DNA from 2 places in the Halomonas sp. PA16-9 genome. Region 2 is predicted to be linked to the other one. Evidence: predicted binding sites of a transcription regulator. Region 2 holds the regulator's gene; the other holds the start of a gene.
The links. The regulator PhoB, encoded in region 2, activates phosphate uptake and scavenging genes when phosphate is short. The targets are predictions, from matches to a motif close to TGTCATANNNNTGTCANA.
Positions count from the first base shown of each region.

Region 1 (8,486 bases), 450 kb from region 2:
CAGCAGGCGTTAACAGCGCTGAATCCAAGGCATCACGCTGAGTTTGGAAAGCCTGCACAGCGGCGTCGGTGTTGGGTCGCTGCTCACGTAGTCGGTTGCCAAATGCTTCGCCTTCGCTGCCCAAAAAACCAGCGGTCATGCCCCGTTCAAGCTGCATTTGGTGCACGGCGTCACCGGCACGCTGGGCCAGTTGGGTCAAGGCGTGAAGACGATCAAACTCCTGCACCGTCTCGCGCCGTTCCATAATGCCCTGCGCAGCAAACCAAGCCAGGGCAAGCAAGGGAAGCAGCAATACACAGACAAATTTAAACCGCATCGACATGCGGTTAACGATAGTTTTCATAGCTTAGCCTCAAACAGATAGCGTCGTTGGGGAGGTAAGCGGCGTGCTCGATTATTATTGTCCGCATCAGCTGACGCGTTTAGCTAAGTCTGCCGCACTTTGCCGTTTAGTGAAATACGATTAATTTTAGTGGATAAAATAACGACAAGCGGCGCGAGTATAGGGCGTTTGGGGAACTCTATATTGATTCAAATCATAAAGTCTGGCGAATTTTCAGGCCTAACAAGCGGCTGAATTGAGCGCTCCTTAAGGCGCTGGACTGGCGGCACCCAAAAAGCGCGCCTGCCAGTAATCGATCTCTAACGGCACGCTGACTACTGCACGGCCCTTACCAGGTGCATGAATCATTTGGCCGTTGCCACGATAAATTCCTACGTGGGTCGCTTTGCGACGGTCGCCAAAGAAAAGCAGATCACCAGGGCGTGGTTTTTTCACCTGTGGCAAGGCACGGAACTGTTCATCGGCGGAACGCGGAACACGAATACCCGCCGCCCGGTAGGTCATTTCCACTAAGCCAGAGCAGTCCAGACCATCGGGCGTATTTCCCCCAAAACGTTACGGTGTGCCAATGGCCTGCTGAGCATGGGAGAGAATCAGCGCACGCTCCATAGAGAGTTCTGCACGGTTAGGAGGCGCCTCAATGGGGGTAAGATCGCGGCTGGCACAACCCGCTAGTGCCAGTAGTAACAGGCAGGTAAGCAGCCACCTTCCAGAAGGTGCCAACCCGCAAGGTAGAGGCCACAGGCGAACCAGTAGCATGGACAGCCGCTCCAATAAATCAACATGCTTTCATGATGGCGCAAAGCATGCCTAGCCGCCAATGGTTAGCGGCCAATCCACTCGACAAAGCTGGTTTCACCCAGCGCATGGCGTTCATGCCGCACCCGGCTCATGGCCGCGTAGGGTAAATCCATTGCCAGTACCCGCGAAAGCGGCTGCTCGATCACCTGGCGCAGCAGGCCATTGCAGACAAATAGATGCGCCACTACCAGCACATGCTTGCCAGGCGGGTTACTTAACAGCTGCTGCCAGGCCTCGGCTAATCGCGCGTCAAAGGCTTGCAGGGTTTCGCCACCGGGGGGAGACACCGCGGCAGGATCGAACCAAAAGGCACTCATTCGCTCGGTGCCCTCTTCGGCAAACACCTGGGCGTGGGTTTTGCCCTCCCACTGCCCCAAATGCAACTCGGCGAAATCGTCTTCCACCTGAACGGGCAGATCAAACTCCTCGCCCAGCCATAAGGCGAATTCGCGGCAGCGCGTTAACGGAGAGGTCACGATCGCATCGTAGGGAAGATGCCCGTCGACCGTCTGCCGCATGACTGCATCGGTCACCTGCTGCCAGCCGGTTTCACTCAGCGGATGGTCGGTGGAGCCGCGGAGCATACGCCCGCCCACCGGCTCGCCGTGGCGCAGTAAATCTATCGTTGTTTGTTCGGCTTCAGGAAAGCGCATAGGGGTAACCTCGCCGATCTAGGCAGTTTGCAGATTAGGAAACCGATGACTAGATAATCGCGTGACGCACGCGTGCGGAAATCCACTCCGATACCAGCACGGTGGCGAAAATCATAATAAAGATGACGCTAACTTGATCCCAGGCGAGGCTATTGATCGAGGCATTCAACTGCAGACCAATACCACCTGCCCCGACCAAGCCCAACACCGTCGACTCACGGATATTAATGTCCCAGCGGTAAACGCTAATCCCCGCGAACGCGGGCATCACCTGGGGCAGCACGCCGTAGTTCATCACCTGCAGTCGACTCGCGCCGGTAGCGCTAATCGCCTCAACGGGCGTGGGATGGATCTCTTCAATCGCTTCGTAAAGCAGCTTGCCCACAAAGCCGATGGAGCGCAGGGCAATGGCAATAATCCCCGCCAGTACGCCGGGGCCAAGAATGGTGACCAGTAGCATCGCCCAAATCAGCGAGTTAATGGAGCGCGATGAAACGATCACCATCAGCGCCAAACTGCGCACCAGCGGATGCGGCGTCGTGTTACGGGCGGCTAAAAATGCCACCGGAAACGCCATCATAATCCCTAACGCGGTGCCCAAAGTGGCGATATTGATGGTGTCCCACATGGGCTTCCAGAGCACATTGGCGTAGCTCCATTCGGGAGGGGTCATGCGGCTGATCAAATCTGCTCCCTGGCGGCCGGCATCTTCCACAAACACCCACATGGTGTTGTCGGAAATCATCTTCCAGCAGAGCAGAAATAGGCTGACACCCGCCAGCCAAGCCAGGTACTGCAACCATTGAGCGCGGGTGGTGCGCCGCCGCCAAACCGGCTGACCCTGGGGTGTAGTGGAAACAGGCATTTAAACTCTCGACAAATTAAGGGGCCAGAACTTACGGATCCAGCAGTTACTGAATCAGCGTTTACTGAGTCCAGCGGCGGACATGGCTTGAGCTGTACTCGCACAGCAGCACGATGGCGATGATAATCAGCAGAATCGCCGCGGAGGTGTCGTACTCATAGCGGCTCAGCGAGGTATTCAGCGTGGCGCCAATACCGCCTGCGCCGACAATGCCAATCACCGAGGACTCACGGAAGTTGATATCCAAACGGTACATGGAGAGCCCGATCAAACGCGGCATGACCTGGGGCTGCACGGCGTGGTTCATGGTTTGCCACCAACTGGCGCCCGTGGCGCGTACCGCTTCTACCTGCCGCCAATCCAAATCTTCAATATCTTCCGCCAGTAGCTTGGCCATAAAGCCAATCGTCGCGAAGGCCAGAGTAATCATGCCCGCAAAGGGCCCGAAGCCGAACATCACCACAAACAGAATCGCGATGATGATCTCCTGGAACGTGCGCGAAACGGCGATAATCGCGCGGCACACAAAGTAGATCGGCAGTGGTGAAATGTTACGCGCTGCCCCTAAACCCACGGGTATCGCCAGCAGTACACCCAATACCGTGGAGGTGAGCGTCATGGTCAAACTTTCCAGCAAGCCCGCGACGATATCGTCGTAGCGGCTGACAAAGTCAGGCTGCATAAAGGCGCCTAAAAAATTAACCGCCCGGCCTGCGCCTTCCGCCACCCGCTCCCAGTTCACCTCTACCGAGGCAAGCGCTAAAAACAGATACACCACTGCACCAATGGCAAGCCCCCAGCGCAAGCGAGGACTTTCAATTAGCGGTAGTCGCCGCCACTGACCGCGCTGCGCCGCCTGCTGGCGTGCCTGCTCGCTCATCGTGCTGCCCCCGCTTCGATTGACGACATCACCCGCGCGTAGGGAGGATTAATCGGAGCAGTGTTAGTCGTCTCATCGCCGCTGACTTCTTCGTCCATTGGCTCAGGCGTGGTGTCCCAGTCCTCTTCACCATAAATCGTGGTGAGGATCTCACTGGTGAGTTCGCTGGGAAGGCCATCAAAGACGATTTCACCCGCCCGCAGGCCGACAATGCGGTCAGCAAATTGCTGGGCCAGCGCTACGTCGTGAATATTGATGATCGCCGCCAGTTCGCGCTCTGCGCACAGCTCACGAATCAAACGCATGATTTGGCGCGAAGTTTTTGGGTCAAGGCTGGCGGTGGGTTCATCCACCAGCAACAGCTTAGGACTTTGCAGGAGCGCCCTGGCGATACCCACCCGCTGGCGCTGGCCGCCAGACAGGGCATCGGCACGTTTATCGATGGCATGCGGCAACCCCACTCGCTCCAATAGACGGAAGGCTTCAATCACAGCCTCCTGCGGGTAGCGGCGCAGGAAGCTGCGCCAAAATCCCACATAACCGAGCTGACCTGAAAGCACGTTCTCCATCACGGTTAGGCGGTCTACTAACGCATACTCTTGAAAAATCATTCCCATGGAGCGGCGGGCATGACGCAGCTTATGTCCCGAGAGCTTCGTCAGTTCCGTGCCGTCCAGACGAATGCTGCCCTGAGTAGGCTCAACCAGCCGGTTCACACAGCGAATCAGTGTGCTTTTACCCGCGCCAGATGGGCCAATCAGCGCCATCACTTGGCCTTTTGGCAGCGTGAGTTCAATATCCGTCAGCGCTCGATCCCCGGTAGGGTAACGTTTACCAACGCCGGTGAGTGTCAACATGGAAGTGCCTCATCTACATAGCGGTTCGGCCAGAAGGTTGCCCTCCTGGCCGATCGTATTGGGGTACTGCTTAAAGATTAATCGCAGTCGTAGGTCACGCCGTTGGCGTCAGCGATGGTGCGAATAACTTCCCAGTTTTCCTGATAAGTAATCGGAATAAACTGTGCTTCACCTGAGTTAGCGAATTCTGACTCTAGGGCAGTGCCTTCCCAGTCGTAGCTGAAGAACGCATCCTGAATCTTCTCGGCAAGTTCCGGGTTCAGGTTATTCGCCAGCCCGTAAGCGGTGGTGGGGAAGGTTTGTGAGGTGTAGATAATGTCGTAATCACCTTCGTTCACCACACCGCGGGAAATCATCCGTTTGCCTACGGAGTTAGCAATCGCCGCCGCGTCGTAATCTTCGTTAACGACACCGAGAATGGAGTTGTCGTGAGAACCAGAGAAAGCGGTCTCAAAATCTTCCCCCGCTTCCATACCGTACTCAGAGCGCAGCAGCGCAGAGGGGGCGCGGAAGCCAGAGTTGGAAGTCTCTGAGGTAAACGCTAGTTGGCGCCCCTGCAAGTCTTCAACGGCTTCAATGCCGCTTCCTGGGTAGGTGATAATCTCCATCTCATAGCCAAAGCTGCCATCTTCCGCGGCCATCATGGCGAAAGGGCGGAAACCACCGCAGTTAACCGCGACCGGGACGCCACCGGTATTGAAACCGGCTACGTGGAGACGGCCAGCGCGCAGCGCTTCCTGCTGGGCAGCATTGGACTGCACCGGGAAGAACTGGACTTTTTTGCCCGTAGCTTCGCTCAGGTGATCCAGAAAGTCAGACCAGACATCCGCGTAAACCGCGGGGTCTTCAACCGGCGTGTAGGCAAACACTAAAGTATCCGGATCTACCCACTGAGACTCTTCGCTGGGGACATCGGCGACCATATCGCCATCGTTATCCACATAGCGTGAAGACAGATCCGCAGAGGCGTTCACTGCGGCCAAAGCGAAGGCACTGGCAACGGCGGCACTGATTAACGTGCGGGAGAGGGATAATGTCTGCATGGGTCACCTGTAGCGTTCTGTAGAGTTATTAAAAGATGACAACATCCTGACGACTCCAGATGACAAAAATGGGGCACTTACATGACCACTTCGTGACGTTTTGGCGAAGGACAGTTAATCTACAGCTTGAAAAGCCTCGTGACCGCGGCGCTCTACAAACAGGCTGTTACCGGGAATTTTTTTCGCCTGGTGCTTCAGCTCAGAAAGCTCGCCTGCGATATCCAGCGATTGGCAGGTAGTCGTATCATGGATGGGTTTTACCGCAATCGAGACGCTCACAAAGGGAAAAAACGTCATTCTATTTTGACGGTTTTCGATGTGAATCCCGCCCTGAAGGCGGTCAGCCTCTTCATAGAAGCCCGGAGCCATCACCTCGAATGAGTGTAGAATTTGCTGACAAACACTTTCCCAGTACTCAAGCGGCAGCAACATCATAAAATCATCGCCGCCAATATGGCCAATAAAGCCCCCGGCATTCTCTACCTGTGCTTGCAGCAGCCGCGATAGCGAAATGATGATGTGGTCACCTCGGGCGTAGCCATAGGCATCGTTGAAGGCTTTAAAGTTATCCAAGTCAACATAGGCCGCAGCAAACCCATGCCCGGAGGCCAAATAAGCCGCCAGGGTTTCATTGATCAGGATATTACCCGGCAGGCCGGTGAGCGGGTTGGCATGCCGCGCTTGGCGCACCTGAATCGCGGTAATCTCACGCAAAAGGTCAACGATATTGCCCATCCCCAGGTAGTCACCGTTAGCGTTAACGATGACAAAGTCCTCTTGCTCAATATCCCGGCTGTCGGTCAACTTCTGACTCAAAATCTCAAGCGGAGTATCCGCTTCGGCCACCAGCATGCGTGCATCAGCAACGTCCAGCACACGGCGCTTGGCATAAAGCGAATGGCTATAGGGGTTGGTAAATAGAGTTAAAAACGAGTTGCGTCGCACCACCGCCACGGGCTTACCATTCTCCAGCACGGCCACGCAGCGCAAGCTGGGTTGTTGGCGAAATCGCTCGGAGATATACGGCACTGCGCAATCCGTCGTTATGGCATCGGTAGCCCGTAAAATCGAGCGCGTGGTGCGACCCGCTGGACTTTTTAATTGGGTGCTCGCTGGCAGCACCAGATTGAGTTCTAAAGGCGGCTGCTGGTTGGGTCGGGCGAAATAGAAGCCTTGTAGTAGTGCGAGCCCACGGTCGAGTTCCCACAAGCAAAGATGCTCAGCAGCGGTCTCCACCCCTTCGGCGATCACTTGGCAGTCCAGGCTACGCGCCACATCGAGAATCGAACGCAGGAACTCTCGCTTGGCAGGATCCTGGTCAATGCCGGAGATAAAGTGTCGGTCGAGTTTAACGAAATCCGGGCGCAGCTCCGACCAGTGGCGCAGGCTTGAGTGACCAGCACCGAGGTCATCCAGCGCCACCTGGAAGCCCATGGTGCGGTAGTGATCCACGCTTGGCGCATTAGCTCGTAGTCGTGGATTGGCACGTGTTCAGTGAGCTCGATCACCACCCGCTCTGGGGGCAAGCCGCTGTCACGAATAAAGCCAAGCGTTAAGCCTTCGCGAAAATCACGCTCTACGATCGTCAACGGCATAACGTTAAGAAACAGCAAGCCCGGCAGATCGAGCTCTGCAAAGCGGTAGATGGCTAACCGTCGGCAGAGTATATCTAATTCCACCAGCTTTCCGGCCTGAGTGGCTACTTCAAACAGTCGTAACGGCGAGTGAAGCGGCGATGTTTTAGGCCCACGAATCAGTGCTTCGTAGCCATAAATCGCCTGCTGGCTGGCATCCACAATGGGCTGAAAAAGCACGTGCAACTCTTCTGTTGCAATAATCTTTTGCAACCACTGCGATTCTTGTGCGGTCATTTGCCTGCTGCCCTATTCTGCCACCCTAATAACCAGCGGTGGTTCCTATGATGTGTCACCTTCCCTGGAGTTGGTTGATAAGCTGCAAACAAGCGTGCGTCATTTTTGTGACGCTATAATGACAATCATCAAGGACATCAGTCAGTTGACACTACACTGATGTTAAATGAGCGGTTTTTCCCGCGCAGGAAAGACCACCTCGCTACCGTCGGCGTCGAGCTGTCGGATATCGATAGGGTGGCCTTTTTCATCCAGCGTCACTAAGCCAATGCCGCTGGCGTTCCACAGCCGTTCACCCGCGCTGGCGCGGTCAGGATCGCGGGGGTGAACGCTTAGCTTGCGGCGCTTGGTGAACCAATTAAGCGGCGACCACGGCGCGTAGAGCCAGCGATTGAGCCGGTCAAAGGTATTGAGCAGGTTTTTGGGAAAGGTTTTTGATCCCGCTTGAGGTGATCTGCCACAGATGGGGAGAACGGCGCTGATGACGAACCACAATGTCGTAGACAAACGAGTAGTGCACGTCGCCAGATAGAATCACGTAGTTGCCTGGGGTTTTGGAGTGCCGCCAAATTTGCAGCAGCGTATTGGCCGCTCCCCGGTGCGCCATCCAATTTTCGGCATCCACCACCAGTGGCTTACCGGCAAGGGTAAACAGCTTTTGGATTCCCTCTATCAACTTGACGCCGAACATCGGTGCGGGAGAGACAATCACCGCACTTTTGGCCCCCATTAGCGCCTGCTGCATTTCCATTAGCGCCTCCCAGTCCATCAAGCCTGAAGGCCGATGCGGGCTGCGTTCGCTGCGCCAGCGGCGGGTGCGGGTATCCAGCACAATTAGTGCGGGAGTGCGGGCACCTGAAACTCCCAGCCCTGAAAACGCAGCAATCGCTCGATCAGCCCATCCTGTTCAGCGCAGACTAGCGGTTGGTCGCCATCACCCAGCAGGGTCGAGGCATGGTGGACTAACGGGTTCAATTTATCCGGATCGTTACCCCAGGCTTGGCAAAGCAGATAGGCCACCAGAGCGTTACCGATAATACGCTTAGAGAACGGGTGACCGTAGGCGGCACGCTCCCAGTCGGCGGTTAGGTTCCAGTCGTCGGTAACGTCGTGATCATCGAAGATCATCAGGCTGGGCAGGTGCGCCATCAACCGCGCACACTGGGGCAAGCC
Region 1 is NZ_CP040451.1:332,708-341,193, reverse strand. Features, by position in the region: gene FDY98_RS01605 (methyl-accepting chemotaxis protein) at 1-343, opposite strand, end outside; partial or broken gene FDY98_RS01600 (C40 family peptidase) at 590-1,102, opposite strand; gene FDY98_RS01595 (histidine phosphatase family protein) at 1,168-1,797, opposite strand; gene phnE (phosphonate ABC transporter, permease protein PhnE) at 1,847-2,662, opposite strand; gene phnE (phosphonate ABC transporter, permease protein PhnE) at 2,724-3,542, opposite strand; gene phnC (phosphonate ABC transporter ATP-binding protein) at 3,539-4,399, opposite strand; gene phnD (phosphate/phosphite/phosphonate ABC transporter substrate-binding protein) at 4,477-5,442, opposite strand; partial or broken gene FDY98_RS01570 (EAL domain-containing protein) at 5,557-7,313, opposite strand; partial or broken gene FDY98_RS01565 (alkaline phosphatase D family protein) at 7,476-8,486, opposite strand, start outside.
Region 1: phnD (phosphate/phosphite/phosphonate ABC transporter substrate-binding protein) is a predicted target of PhoB. The motif match lies at 5,477-5,494, and genes of this name have one in related genera.

Region 2 (8,486 bases):
AGTGTCCCACATGGCCATGGGCTGGTCGCTAAGCTGGGTAAGCGTGAGCGGCGCCGTTTGGCTGGTTAACGGGTGGTCGGGCGGCAGAATGGCCATGAGTGGCTGAGGAGTAGATGACCAGAAACGCAGCTGGGGATGGGTACGCTCATGGAACATCAAGCCGATATGACTGTGATCGCCGACAACAGCGTCAATAATGCCCGAGGTGCCTGCGGTATGGATATCGAGCTGAATGCCCGCATAGCGTTGGGTAAATTCATGCAGTGGGGAGGCTACTAGGTCACTGACAAACCCTTCTCCGACGGTAAGCGATATCTTGCCGGTTTCCATGCGTTGGTAGGATTCAAGTGACGCAATAAACCCTTCATCAAGGGCGCCGCGGCGCTCGCAGTACTCAAGCAGCATTTCGCCTACCGGAGTAGGCGAAATGCCGTCGCGCTGACGCTCCATAAGCGTCGCTCCCAAGGCTTCTTCCAGCAAAGCAATTTGCCGGCTTACCGCCGAGGGAGCAATATCCAAGCGCGCCGCTGCGCGGCGCACGGAGCCAGACTCAAGGGTAACGCGAAAGTAAACGAGGCGTTGATGAGGTATGTCCATCGATAGCTTTTATACCTCTACCTTGTTCAGCCTAAATTTATTTAATCTAAGCCGTTACCCTATGCCAATCGTAAACCGCTACAAATACTTGAGTAGTTTTTGCAGCTTATTCATATCGGCGGAATCACCCACTAAGCGCACGTCGCCGTTTATCATGCCGTCGAGAAAGGCCTGCTGTGTTGGCTTTTTGAGCACTTTCAAGGCGGTATTCTGATCACGGAAGCGTAGCTCAAGATCTAAGTCCACAGGCAGCCCTTTGCCGGTACTGATACTTTTCGGTGTCATCCGGTAGTGGCGGGCAATACTTAGATCTTCCGTGGCAATCCCCCAGTCCAGGCCGCGCATGCGTTCTAACTGTTCACGAAAGCGCGGCTTGCGGCGCAGGGCACGTTTGAGCAGTACGCCCAGTAGCCACAGCGTCAGCTTGAGCTTCATTAAGAAACGGCGTCCTTAAGTCCTTTGCCTGGCTTAAAGGCAACGTTTTTGCTGGCCGGAATCTGCAGCGGGGCACCGGTTTGCGGATTTTTGCCGGTACGTGCTGCGCGCTCACGTACCGTGAAGGTACCAAAACCAATCAAAGCGACATCTTCGCCCTTAGCAACGCTGTTGGTGATCTCATCCAGAATAACGTTCAGCACTTGGCCAGCTTTATCTTTGGATAGGTCGGCACTTTCAGCGATGGCTGCAGCGAGTTCAGGTTTGCGCATAAGGAATCTCCCCTTTTTAAAAGAAATCAAACATCAAACAAATGCATGTTGTTGGGTGCGTAGCCGATTAGGTTAACTTCTCTAGCCTAGTCGTGAACGCGACGAAAATCAGCCTAGCAGTGCAGGTGCTGCTCTGGAAAGCTCCACTTTCCTTCTCACGCAGCCGCCTGTCAACGCAAAACCAATCAAACGACCGTCTTTATTTTCAGCCAAGGCACTGATATCCCCGCCTTCGCCTTCAATTCGCCAGTGCTCAGGCGTGTTCGTTGGCGGGTAGGCCACCACTGGTAGCAGCGGCGTTTTAACCACTACCGGCCAAGCACCGAAGCTAACCGGCGTGGGCGCGCCTGAAAGGGTTGCCGCCAGCGCCTTAACGCTGGCTTGTAGTGGCTGCACGTACATGGCATTAACACCGTCTACGCAGGCTGCATCGCCTAGGGCGTAGATATTGGGGTGCGATGTACGCAACTGGCGGTCAACGACTATACCGCCAGGTGATACGTTTAAACCAGCCGATTCGGCAAGTGCTGTGCGAGGTGCAAGGCCGGTTGCCATCAACACGAGATCAGCGCTGACAGCGTCGCCGTTATCCAGACGTAATACGATATCTTCGCCGCTTTCGGCCGCTATCGAATCAATCGAACGTGCAAGGTGAAGATGGATACCTGCTTCGCTAAAGGCATCGCCTAGGGCGTTCCCTAAGGGCGGTGGCAGCAAGCGAGGAAGTAGGGTTCCTTCTGGGGCAATGAGGCTGACACGATGGCCGCCAGCGTGGAGGTCGTTGGCAAATTCACAGCCGACCAGCCCCGCGCCAACAATCGCCATCCGTGCAGGGCCATGGCCTAGCGCCGTGTGAAAGCGGCGGTAGTCATCCAGGTCGTTAATGGTAAAGCAGCGTGGGGCTACGCTGGGCTCAATGCTGAAGGGCGCCCGTGGTGCAGCGCCAGTGGCCAGTACCAGTGTGTCGTAGCCGAGCACCATGCCGTCTTCAAGCAGAATTGTTTGGTTATCCACATCCAGTGCGGTTACCTGGGTGTGGATAACCATTTGGGCATTTAGCTCTTCGCCCAGGTCAGTAGCGCTGCGCTGGGCTAATTGTTCGGGCGCGAGGCCCTTGGCGAAGCCGGTGGAGAGCAACGGCTTGCTGTAATCATCGCCGCTGTCAGCGCTCACCAGCGTGATTGAGCGTTGGTCGCCCAATCGGCGCAACGCCGGGCAAGGCCAACCCCTGCCATTCCAGTGCCAATAATCACCAGCGCAGCGTGAGAAGACGTTTTTGTGTTTGGGTGGCGGGCATGCAGACACCAAAAAAGTTGCTAAATAAGATTGCGAAAAAAGAAGCGCTAAACCGAGTCGTTAAAAAAGTTGCTGAAACAAAAGCCTTTCAGTGCCCATGTTACACTAGCCAACCCGTTAATTGCCCTGGAGAACTCGGTGACGGCTGCTGCTTTTCGGCAAACTCCTCTATTTTCCCGCTGGCGCCCGATTGATGCGGCGCGCCCGGCGATGAGTGCTTCCTGGTGGCAGTGGGTTGCCTCCACCGACTCGTTAACCGCCCGCTTAATGGTCGCAGGTGGCGAGAAGCCGTTTCGAGTACGACTGCTGCGCCAGGGGGTTGGTTGGCCGCGCCAGGATGAGGCTCAGGCGCTGGGCATTGGTGCCAAGCGTTACGCCTGGCTGCGGGAAGTGGCGCTGTGCTTAGATGGAACGCCATGGGTGGTGGCGCGCTCGGTCGCCCCGCTCTCACAGGTAAAGGGCCAACGGCTAGAGTGCTTGGGCGAGCGCTCGCTAGGTAGTTGGCTATTTCGCCAGCCGGGTTTAGTGCGTGGGCCATTGGAAGTAACGACGCATCCCCCCCAGTTTGCTAGCGTCAACGGCATACAGGAAGGCTGTGCCTGGGGAAGGCGCTCTGTTTTTTATCACGGCTGTAAGCACGGCAGTCTGTCATTATTAGTGCAAGAGTATTTTTTGACGGCGATGGCGGATGATCTTGGCCTGCCTTCGCGCTAGGCTAGCGCCTGCATCTTATTCTTCGTGAGGTAAGCATGGATCGTTCACTGTTGCGGCCGAAGGGATGGGCTCGCGTGGCAGATTTTTTACAGCTGATGCGCTTGAATCGGCCGATAGGCACATGGCTTTTGATGTGGCCGACGCTGTGGGCATTATGGGTGGCTGCGGAAGGTGTACCAGGGCGAAATGTGCTGCTGATTTTTGTGGCCGGCGTTTATGTGATGCGCGCTGCGGGCTGCGTGGTCAATGACTATGCGGATCGCCACTTCGATGGGCATGTGAAACGCACAAAACAACGTCCGCTAGCGACGGGCCGTATCAGCGAAACCGAAGCTCAACTGCTGTTTATCGCCCTTGTGGCCGCTGCGTTTATTCTGGTATTACTGACCAACTGGTTTACGGTGCTGCTCTCGCTGGGCGGGGTGCTGCTGGCGATTATTTATCCGTTTATGAAGCGCTATACCCACTTTCCTCAGGTGGTGCTGGGCGCGGCTTTTTCCTGGGCAATTCCGATGGCTTTTGGCGCCGTGCTCGGCCACGTGCCGCTGGAAGCATGGCTGCTATTCTGCGCTAATGTGTGCTGGACAGTGGCCTACGATACCCAGTACGCCATGGTCGATCGCGACGACGATTTAAAAATTGGCATTAAATCGACGGCCGTGCTGTTTGGAAATGCGGATCGTTTGATTATCGGCTTACTCCAGCTAGCCACCCTGGGGTTGCTGGCTTGGGTAGGCTGGCGGGTTGGTTTAGGTGGTTTCTTCTGGTTAGGGCTAGCGGCAATGGCAGCGACTTTTCTGCATCAGCAGCGCTTAATTCGCGACCAGGAGCGGGATGCCTGCTTCCAGGCGTTTCTCAATAATCACTGGTCGGGACTGCTGATTTTTGCCGGTATCGCGCTAAGTTGGTGGCCTGCGGCTGGCTGATCGAGGCGATTGTCATGTAATTGTCATCAAGTCATGGTGTTATCGTCACTGACATGTCATTGATCTGTTTATCTTTGAACTGTTTTTCTTTGAACTAGTTTCTTTGAACACCGTGAGGCTCTGGTATGACCGCCAAGACCGTTCTGATTGTCGATGATGAGGCGTCAATTCGCGAGATGATCGCGGTAGCGCTGGAAATGGCTGACTATCGCGTGCTCGAAGCGGATAACGCCCAGGATGCCCATGCCATGGTGGTCGACCACCAACCCGATTTACTGCTGCTGGACTGGATGATGCCCGGCACTAGCGGTATTGAGCTGGCGAGACGCCTAAAACGTGAAGAAACCACCGCTGAAATCCCGATTATTATGCTCACCGCGAAAGGCGAAGAGGATAATAAAATTCAAGGGCTTGAAGCCGGTGCCGATGATTATATCACCAAGCCTTTTTCACCCCGGGAATTGGTGGCACGGCTAAAAGCGGTGCTGCGCCGTGCGACGCCACGTGGCGTTGAAGACCCGATTGAGATTAACGGCCTGCTGCTTGATCCGGTGAGCCACCGGGTAAGTGCCCACGGCAAAGCGCTGGAAATGGGCCCCACCGAGTACCGTTTGCTGCAGTTTTTTATGACTCACCAAGAGCGCGCTTACACACGTAGCCAGCTGCTTGACCAAGTGTGGGGCGGCAATGTTTACGTTGAAGAGCGCACGGTCGATGTGCATATCCGCCGCTTGCGTAAAGCGCTGGGTGACGTGCATCAAAACCTGATCCAAACGGTTCGGGGTACCGGTTACCGTTTCTCTGCACGGGTGTAAATGTGCGTTTATGGAGTCGTGAGCTGTGGCGAATAGCGTGGCTGGCCACGCTGGGCACTTGCTTGGGCTGGCTGTTGGGCTCGGCTGGGCTGGGGCTCGCAGCAGGGCTTGCGGGATGCCTGTTTTACCACTTACGACAGTTACGCGAACTCTATTTGTGGCTCACCCTCCACCCTAACGATGAACCGCCTGCCGCTCGCGGGATGTGGGGCGAGCTATTCGATCGTTTATACCGCTATCAAAAAAGTCAGCGCATCACCCAAAGCCGTCTGCGGGCTACTTTGGCACGTATTCAAGAGTCGTCTGAAGCAATGCGTGATAGCGTGGTCATGCTTGATCGCCACGGTGATTTGGAGTGGTGGAACAGCGCCGCCACCGCCATGCTGGGGCTACAAACCGCCCATGATCGTGGTCAACACATTACCAACCTACTGCGCGACCCGGGCTTTATCAGCTATTTTAATGCGCGTAACTACAGTGAGCCGTTAACGCTCACCTCACCGATTGATGAACGGCGAATCCTGCAGTATCAAATTACCCTCTACGGTGACGACGAACGCTTAGTGATGGCTCGCGATATCACCCGCTTGCATCGTCTTGAGCAGATGCGGCGCGACTTTGTCGCCAACGTTTCCCATGAGTTACGTACGCCGCTGACCGTTCTCTCCGGCTATTTGGAAACCTACAGTGATATCTCCGACCAGCTTCCGCCGCGCTTGGGACGTAGTATTCAGCAAATGCAGGAACAGACCCAGCGGATGCAGAATCTGGTCAACGATTTATTGCTGCTCTCGCGTTTGGAAATTGACCAGGGCGGCCAAGATCATCATCCACTGCCACTCGAGCCTTTACTGCAAAGCGTTTGTGATGATGCGCTGGCCCTATCGCATCAACGTCATACCATTACCGTCGCCCTTGAGAGCGATGCCCGACTGTTAGGCAGTGAACAGGAGATTCGCAGCGCCGTCTCTAACCTTGCCTTTAATGCGGTTCGCTACACGCCTGCTGGCAGCCAAATCACCCTGCGCTGGAAAGCTAGCGCTACTGGTGGCGGCTATATCGATGTGGAAGATAACGGTGAAGGGATTGATCCCGTTCATATTCCCCGACTAACAGAACGCTTTTACCGGGTTGATAAGGGGCGCAGCACTGCGACTGGCGGCACAGGTTTAGGCTTGGCGATCGTTAAGCACGTGCTGTTGCGCCACGATGCGCAACTACAAATTGAGTCCCTTCCCGGCAAGGGTGCGTTGTTTCGCTGCGCCCTTCCCCCCCTCGCGTCTTGTTTAATTTAGCAAGTCATTCCATCGCATAATATTTGTAACAATGTGCAATATTGGCATGCAAGGTTGGTAAAGCTTTACCCATGTGCCATTTTTACACAGCTCAAAGCGTTGTGGTGACTCAGTTGATGCCTTTTTGGCATAACTTATTTTTAAGTAAGAGTTTGATTTTGTTGTTTTTATTTATATTCTTCAGTTTTTTGGCATGCCTTCTGCAGAGTACAGATTGAAGGAAGATGACCGCAGGAATTGCTGGCTTCTCAGTAAGCCTTTCTTTCTTCATTAAGCGGTACTAAACAGCGATCGGAGGTAGGATATGACGTCCAAGGATTTTCTCAAGAAAGCTGGCATTTTAGGTGTATCTTTTGGTCTGATGGCAAGCCCATTAGCTTTTGCACAAACTGATGAAAATTCGGCGATTGACGAAAACCAAGGTATTACCGCTGACGAGCAACCGATGGATTCCCAAGGTACCGGTAGTTCAACTGGCAGTGATACAACAGACATGACTGACGATTTAACCCATGACGAAGGTGATGGTGCCAGCGACATGGATCCGCAATCAAGCAGTCACTCAGACGATGCTGAGTATGACAAGGATGAGCTTGTAGAAGAAAATGGCGGTAGCTAATTATCTATGACCTTTTAGATATCATTAAAAGCTTTTCAGAGAATGAATAAGCGATTAACAGGATGTTACAAAAGCAAGAATGCTTTTAAGATTCACGGATGAATCAGTAGGCAATCAGAACACTAGTCAGGGTTAATTCCAAGGTTGGAGCCCCGCACAAGGAGTGGAAGCTAGCGTTAGTTATTACCTATAGCCAATTCTGATATCGGGCCCCGCAATGCGGGGCCTAATTTTTGCTGCCTACTTTTTATCTCGCTTATTCCCCCGCTACTTTCTCCCCTATCTTTTCCGCCGATCTTTCTTTGCGCCTCTCTATCCAATGCCATGTTTTGTTTTTTATGAATTGATGCCGTAGCGCTTTGTTGGCATCGAGCCTTTTATTTTGCTGAGTGTGTCATAAAGGCACAGACAGTTTTGCGCATGTGTCATTAGTGCACATGTAATTAGCGTGCTTTTGTTTTTAGCGGCGTATAATTGTGCGCAATGTATTTATTTTAAATTATTGATTTATATAAGTATTTTATTTTTATAAGAGAGTTGGCATTACATATGCTCTCTAGAGGTAGTGAAGCTAGCCGCAGTGAGATCTGGCCAGAGAGCCCTTCTCACTTCACTTCAGCGGTATCAAACGGTCACCAGGAGTAAATAGTATGTTTAACGATTTTGTTAAAAAAGCAGCCGTCGTAGGTCTCTCTTTTGGTTTGCTGGCAAGCCCGCTTGCCTTTGCCCATATGTCCATCGAAGCAAATCAAGATTTGACCGTTGACGATGAGCCTATTCAAGCTCAATCACATCATACCTCGGGTCAGGCTAAATTTAGCCCCTCTGATTTGATGTATGACGAAGGCGACCGCCCTCGAGTCATCAAGGCAGAGTCGCATCACACTAGCGCTCAAGCGGAGTACACAGCAAAAGATTTGACCCAAGACGTAGGTGATGGAAACGTTTGGTAACAAAAATTTGCAATTCTGAAGAAATATATTACGATTAACACGTGAGCTAAACACGCGAAAGCGTGTCACACCGATACGGATGCATATCGATTCAAGGAATGAATCAAACGACAATCAGAGCGTTGGTCAGGGTTAAATTCCAAGGTTGGAGCAGCCCCGCAAAAGGAAAGGAAGCTAGCGCTAGTCATTGTCAAAGTCTTGTGTCCTTAGACCCTGCTGATGCGGGGTCTGATTTTTTGTGGCATCCAACACCTCTCCCACACTATTCTTGTTTTAGTTTAAGGTACGGCTTTCTAGCGGAGCCTAATTTCATTGCGTCGCTATTTATACACTGCCCATCATCAGCCTGCCGGTGGGTTATGTCTCAGGCATCCGGTCTCACAATCATTTTGACCGTAAAGGGTGAGCTAACTTTTTTGACGCCTAATATGCAACGCAAAGCGTAATAGCCGTTCTAATCATCGATGAACGGAATCCATGGATAATGAGGAGAACATCTTGCTGTTAAAAGAAATGAGCCAAAAAGTCGCCATAGTAGGTATTGCTTTTGGTTTGGTCGCGAGC
Region 2 is NZ_CP040451.1:3,395,106-3,403,591, reverse strand. Features, by position in the region: gene FDY98_RS15905 (LysR family transcriptional regulator) at 1-597, opposite strand, end outside; gene FDY98_RS15900 (hypothetical protein) at 676-1,032, opposite strand; gene FDY98_RS15895 (HU family DNA-binding protein) at 1,032-1,304, opposite strand; partial or broken gene FDY98_RS15890 (NAD(P)/FAD-dependent oxidoreductase) at 1,413-2,539, opposite strand; gene FDY98_RS15885 (chorismate--pyruvate lyase family protein) at 2,739-3,314, shown strand; gene ubiA (4-hydroxybenzoate octaprenyltransferase) at 3,350-4,240, shown strand; gene phoB (phosphate regulon transcriptional regulator PhoB) at 4,366-5,055, shown strand; gene phoR (phosphate regulon sensor histidine kinase PhoR) at 5,058-6,350, shown strand; gene FDY98_RS15865 (hypothetical protein) at 6,655-6,969, shown strand; gene FDY98_RS15860 (hypothetical protein) at 7,620-7,922, shown strand; gene FDY98_RS15855 (hypothetical protein) at 8,400-8,486, shown strand, end outside.